Roseateles amylovorans: one gene and its partner. The protein of the gene in region 1 interacts with the protein of each later gene in a pairwise test. Links are inferred from orthologs where the notes say so. Each region holds a gene or a part of one and is shown in the gene's direction. Other genes may lie near its edges.

Region 1 (3,287 bases):
CAGGTGCCCGCTCCCCGTCCAGGGCATTGGCGGCGGGGAGGGGCGGCAGCAAGGCTTGCTGATGAGGCAAAGGTTGAAGTTTTCCAGTCTTTTCAGGCTGGCAGCCAGGGCGTGAGCCCGACATCGATCAGAAATTTGCTGAAATTTCCGGCCTCAACGTCCCGGGTGGAGGAGGATGACGCTGGAAATGGACAGTGATTGAGTTGAAAAACCCGCCGGCTGGTCCGCTGGCTCCGCGGGATGACGGCGCGAAAGTGCGCTGCGAGTGGGGTCGAAACTGGGTGGCCAAAGGGATGGCAGGCTGTGCGGGATGACCCGCAAAGCCCCTGTTGATCGGGTAATTCGGCGATCAATGAGGAAAGTTGCTCTTGCTTTGGCGGCTCGGACAGGCGCGGCCATGGCAATATCTATCGACGCGCGTGGGATTGCCAATCATGGTCAGGCACTTGACTGCCATAGAATCAACCCCATGTGCCGTGAATGACCGGCGCCGCCGTTGTGAGGCGGCGCAGCGGTGACGGAATGACAAAGGAGTCGCGGTGAACAATCAGTGGTTCTCTAAGGTGGCTGTGTGGATGGTGATCGCCCTCGTGCTGTTCACCGTCTTCAAGCAGTTTGATCGCAGCGCAACGCAGGGGAATCCGATCGCCTACTCCGACTTCCTCGATGAAGTCCGCGCGAAACGGATCAAACAAGTCACGCTGCAAGAAGGCGGTACCGGCACCGAGATCGTCGCCCTGACGAACGACGGCACCAAGCTGCGCAGCACCGCGACCTATCTGGATCGCGGCCTGGTCGGTGATCTGATCAACAACGGCGTCAAGTTCGACGTCAAGCCCCGGGAAGAGCCCTCGGTCCTGATGAGCATCCTGCTCAGTTGGGGTCCGATGCTGCTGCTGATCGGCGTGTGGGTGTACTTCATGCGTCAGATGCAGGGCGGCGGCAAGGGCGGCGCCTTCAGCTTCGGCAAGTCCAAGGCACGCATGCTGGACGAAGCCAACAACACCACAACCTTCGCTGACGTCGCCGGTTGCGACGAAGCCAAGGAGGAGGTCAAGGAGCTGGTCGACTTCCTGAAAGACCCCCAGAAGTTCCAGAAGCTGGGCGGGCGCATCCCGCGTGGTGTGCTGCTGGTCGGCCCCCCGGGAACCGGCAAGACCTTGCTGGCCAAGGCCATTGCCGGTGAGGCCAAGGTCCCGTTCTTCACCATCTCCGGTTCTGACTTTGTTGAAATGTTCGTCGGCGTGGGCGCGGCCCGCGTGCGCGACATGTTCGAGCAGGCCAAGAAGAGCGCCCCCTGCATCATCTTCGTCGACGAAATCGACGCCGTCGGTCGCCACCGTGGTGCCGGCCTGGGCGGCGGTAACGACGAGCGCGAGCAGACCCTCAACCAGATGCTGGTCGAGATGGATGGCTTCGACACCAACCTCGGCGTGATCGTCATGGCGGCGACCAACCGTCCCGACATCCTGGATCCCGCCCTGCTGCGTCCGGGCCGCTTCGACCGCCAGGTCTATGTGACGCTGCCGGATGTGCGCGGCCGCGAGCAGATCCTGAACGTCCACATGCGCAAGGTGCCGGTCGGTCAGGACATCCGTGCCGACATCCTGGCCCGTGGCACGCCCGGTTTCTCCGGTGCCGATCTGGCCAACCTGGTCAACGAAGCCGCCCTGTTTGCTGCGCGCCGCAACGGCCGCGTGGTGGACATGCAGGACTTCGAGAAGGCCAAGGACAAGATCATGATGGGCCCCGAGCGCAAGTCCATGGTCATGCCAGAGGAAGAGCGCAAGAACACCGCCTATCACGAGGCCGGTCACGCCCTGGTGGCGCGTCTGCTGCCCAAGACCGATCCGGTCCACAAGGTGACGGTGATCCCGCGTGGTCGCGCCCTGGGCGTGACGATGCAACTGCCCGAAGGCGACCGCTACAGCATGGACAAGGAGCGCATGCTCTCGACCATCTCGGTGCTGTTCGGCGGACGCATCGCTGAAGAAGTCTTCATGAACCAGATGACCACCGGCGCGAGCAACGACTTCGAGCGCGCCACGGCCATCGCCCGCGACATGGTCACCCGTTACGGCATGACCGATGAGCTGGGCCCCATGGTCTATGCGGACAACGAAGGCGAGGTCTTCCTGGGCCGTTCGGTCACCAAGACGACCAACATGTCCGAAGAGACGATGCGCAAGGTGGATCAGGAGATCCGCAAGATCATCGACGAGCAGTACTCGACCGCGCGCAAGCTGATCGAGGACCACAAGGACAAGATGCACGCCATGGCCACGGCGCTCCTGGAATGGGAAACCATCGACGCGGAGCAGATCGAGGACATCATGGAAGGTCGTCCGCCCCGTCCTCCCAAGGACTGGACGCCGCCGAGCAACAAGACCGACAGCGGTGGCACGCCTGCGGTCAGCACCGGCAGCGCGCCTGCAGCGGCCTGATCCGCTGATGACACGGCCGGCAGCGCGGGTGCTTTGGGCACCAGTTCCGCCAGCACGGATCGGGGCCTGACGGCGGGCGAGACTGCGGCACGCCGCATCCACCGCCTCTGCCTAGTCGATCGCCTCAAGAGAAAGGCCGGTTCCTGCGAACCGGCCTTTCTTCATTTTCGACCTATGCTCTCGGTCGTTTCCCGTTTCCCGTTTCCCGTTTCCCGTTTCCTGGCCATCGGCTCAAGTTCTATCGATCTCGAACTCGCCGACGCGTCATCAGGAGTAGGGTGCGGGTCGTTGGGGATGCGTCGCTGCCGGCGGCCGCCACTGCAGACGTCTGCCCACCCGTTCTTCCGTTCTTCCGTTCTTCCGCCTTCCATCCATGAGTGCTTCGCAGATCTGGACCACCACCCGCTTCGACCTCGACCTGGCCGAGCGTCCGTTGGTCATGGGCATCGTCAATGTCACCCCTGATTCGTTCTCGGACGGCGGGCAGCACAACGATGCGGTCCGGGCGATCAACTTCTGCGAGCGCTTGCTGGGCGAGGGGGTGGACATCCTCGATCTGGGCGGTGAGTCGACCCGTCCCGGAGCGCCCAAGGTCACGGCCGAGGAGGAATGGAAGCGGCTGGAGCCGGTGGTTCGCGCGGCCTTGAGTCTGGGCATACCGGTCTCGGTGGACACCTGCAAGGCCGAGGTGATGCGTCGGGCGCTCGATTTGGGCGTGGACATCATCAATGACGTGCAGGCCCTGCGTGACGCCGGTGCGGAGGCGCTGGTGGCCGCGCATGGATCGGTCGGTCTTTGCCTGATGCACATGCGTGGCGATCCCGCCAGCATGCAGCAGCAGAC
Region 2 (3,191 bases), 810 kb from region 1 along the record:
TGAAGGGCGCCGGCATCGGCGCCGGTCTGGTGGTGGGTGTGGTGGCGCTGGGCTGGCTGGCCAGCGGTGTGTTCATCGTGCAGGAAGGCCAGCAGGGGGTGATCACCTCCTTCGGCAAATACAGCCGCACGGTGGACGCCGGCATCCAGTACCGCTTCCCGTACCCGTTCCAGGCGCATGAGGTGGTGCAGTTCACTCAGCTGCAGTCGGTCGAAGTCGGCGGGCGCAGCCAGGTCGGACAGGCCACCGGCCTGCGCGATTCGTCCATGCTGACGCAGGACGAGAACATCGTCGACATCCGCTTCACCGTCCAGTACCGGCTGAAGGATTCGCGCGACTATCTGTTCGAGAACGTCAACACCGATGAAGCCGTCTCCCAGGCAGCGGAATCGGCGGTGCGCGAGATCGTCGGTCGCAGCAACATGGATTCGGTGCTCTATGAGCAGCGTGACGCCATCGCCGTCGATCTGGCGAAGTCGATCCAGGTCCAGCTCGACCGGTTGAAGACCGGCATCCAGGTCGTCAACGTCAACGTCGGCAGCGTGCAGGCACCGGAGCAGGTTCAGGCCGCCTTCGATGATGCCTTCCGCGCCAACGCCGACCGCGAACGCCTGAAGAACGAGGGCGAGGCCTATGCCAACGACGTCATTCCCCGTGCGCAAGGCCAGGCGGCCCGGTTGCGCGAGGAGGCCGAAGGCTACCGCGCCAAGGTCGTCGCCACCGCCGAGGGTGAGGCCGATCGCTTCCGCAGCGTGCTCACCGAGTACCAGCGTGCGCCGGCCGTGACCCGTGATCGCCTCTACATCGACACGATGCAGCAGGTCTATTCGCGCGTGTCCAAGGTGATGGTCGACAGCCGCTCCAACTCCAACCTGCTGTACCTGCCGCTGGACAAGCTGATGCAGCAAAGCACGGGCACCGTCACCACCTCGGTGCCGACGCCCGCCGTGCCGCAGGAGCCGACCACCGGTTCCAGCGTGCTGAACTCTGATGTCCGCTCTCGCGACAACCTGCGTGGTCGCGACCGCGACGGCCGCTGATCGCCAGGGAGAACACAACAATGAATCGCATCGTTTCCGTTGTCCTGGGCCTGTTGATCCTGTTCGTCCTCCTGAGCTCGACGCTGTTTGTGGTCGACCAGCGCCAGGCCGCCGTGGTCTATTCGCTGGGTGAGATCAAGGAAGTCATCACCGAGCCGGGTCTGAAGTTCAAGCTGCCCCCGCCGCTGCAGAACGTGGTGTTCGTGGACCGTCGCGTGCAGACGCTGGACAGCCCCGATTCGCGCCCGATCTTCACCGCCGAGAAGAAGAGCCTGGTGATCGACTGGCTGGTGAAGTGGCGCATCGTCGATGCCCGCCAGTTCATTCGCAACAGCGGCACCAGCATGCGCAACCTCGACACCCGGCTCAGCCCGATCGTGCAGGCCGCGCTGAACGAAGAGGTGACCCGTCGAACCGTGCGTGCCGTGCTGGCCACCGAGCGCGAAAAGGTCATGCAGGATGTGCGCCGGCGTCTGGAAGAGGAAGCCAAGCAGTTCGGCATCGAGATCGTCGATGTGCGGGTCAAGCGGGTGGACTTCTCGTCCAACATCACCGAGGCGGTCTACAACCGCATGAAGTCGGAGCGTGTGCGCGTGGCCAACGAGCTGCGTTCGACCGGCTCGGCCGAAGGCGAGAAGATCAAGGCCGATGCCGACAAGCAACGCGAGATCATCATTGCCGAAGCCTATCGTGATGCTCAGAAGGTGATGGGTGAGGGTGATGCCAAGGCCTCCGCCCTGTACGCGGAAGCCTTCAGCCGCGATCCGGCCTTCGCGCAGTTCTATCGCTCCTTGGACGCCTATCGTTCGACCTGGCGCAGCAAGAACGATGTGATTGTGGTCGATCCGTCGAGCAGTGAGTTCTTCAAGGCACTGCGCAACGGTGCGCCGAGCGGGCAGGGCGGTGGCGCCGCCCCTTCGCCGCGCAAGTAAGCGCGTGCTGCAGTCGGCGCAGGCGTTTTGACCATGAGCGGCGCGGCTTGGTCGATGAGCGGCGCTGCGTCGTCAATGAGCGGCGCTGCCTGATCAATGAGCGGCGCAGCCTGGTGGGTCGCCGTGGCGCTGATGCTGATGGCCGAAGGGCTGATGCCATTGCTGAACCCGTCAGCGCGGCGGCGGCTCTTCGGACAACTCATGGCGATGAGCGACGGCCAACTCCGTTTTCTCGGATTGGCCAGCATGCTCTGCGGCGGACTGTTGTTGTGGATCGTCATCGGCTGATCGCTTGATCCGCTGATCGCCTGGATCTGCAGATCTCCCGATCGCACGAGCGGCGAGCGTCCTGCCTCTGGCTGCGGCGTGGATCCGTGCTGAATTGCCGTGCTGGCCGTCGCCGGAATGCGCGACGGACGATCGAGTGCGTGCGCAGTACGCCGGGGTTCGCCTCGACCCCGGTACAATGCCGTTTTTAACCCCTCCCCTGAACGTCCATGGCCTCTGCTTGGCTGCTGCCCGAGCACATTGCTGACGTCCTGCCCTCCCAGGCCCGCCGCATCGAAGAACTGCGCCGTGAGTTGCTGGACATGGCGCGGACCTACGGTTGCGAGCTGGTGATGCCTCCTATGCTGGAGCATCTCGACTCGCTGCTTTCCGGAACCGGTCAGGCACTGGATCTCAAGACCTTCAAGCTGGTGGACCAACTGTCCGGCCGCAGCTTGGGCTTGCGTGCGGACACCACACCCCAGGTGGCTCGGATCGATGCCCACCTGCTCAACCGCGACGGCGTCACCCGGCTCTGCTATTGCGGCCCGGTGCTGCATACGCGCGCCGAAGGCCTCACGGCCACCCGTGAACCGTTGCAGTTCGGCGTGGAGATCTACGGTCATCAAGGCCTGGAAGCCGACCTCGAAGCGCAGGAACTCGCCCTCGATGCGATGCAGCGCGCGGGCCTGACCGGCCTGACGTTGGATCTCGGCGATGCGCGTCTCGTGCGTGGCGTGCTCGGCGACCACACGCTGGGTGAGGACCGACTTCAAGCCCTCGTGGCCGCCATGGCCGCCAAGGATGCGGCGGGTGTGGCCGCCTTCTCCGACGAGCTCCCTCCCTCGGCCATCGACGGCCTGCAGGCGCTGCTGGGCCTGTACGGCGGCGTCGAGGTGCTGGCGCAGGCGCGTGAGCGTCTGCCCGCGCATCCGTTGATCGCCGCGGCACT

Evidence for each region. The genes of interacting proteins can lie anywhere in the genome.
Region 2: the proteins of ftsH (region 1) and hflC interact in binary tests that used the Escherichia coli proteins (3 or more experiments, as listed by UniProt). The link is inferred for Roseateles amylovorans from one-to-one orthologs.

Annotation. Positions count from the first base shown.
Region 1 is NZ_CP104562.2:3,726,693-3,729,979, reverse strand. What follows is about bases 94-2,991. They hold ftsH (ATP-dependent zinc metalloprotease FtsH), read left to right. Parts: upstream 94-539; coding sequence 540-2,444; downstream 2,445-2,991. Other genes in these bases: folP (dihydropteroate synthase), read left to right, coding at 2,818-2,991. Outside these bases: more of folP, read left to right, coding at 2,992-3,287. UniProt on the Escherichia coli protein: Acts as a processive, ATP-dependent zinc metallopeptidase for both cytoplasmic and membrane proteins. Plays a role in the quality control of integral membrane proteins.
Region 2 is NZ_CP104562.2:4,539,095-4,542,285, reverse strand. The notes cover bases 227-3,016. They hold hflC (protease modulator HflC), read left to right. Parts: upstream 227-1,060; coding sequence 1,061-1,972; downstream 1,973-3,016. Other genes in these bases: N4261_RS18800 (ATP phosphoribosyltransferase regulatory subunit), read left to right, coding at 2,470-3,016; N4261_RS18805 (DUF2065 domain-containing protein), read left to right, coding at 2,096-2,260; hflK (FtsH protease activity modulator HflK), read left to right, coding at 227-1,040. Outside these bases: more of hflK, read left to right, coding at 1-226; more of N4261_RS18800, read left to right, coding at 3,017-3,191.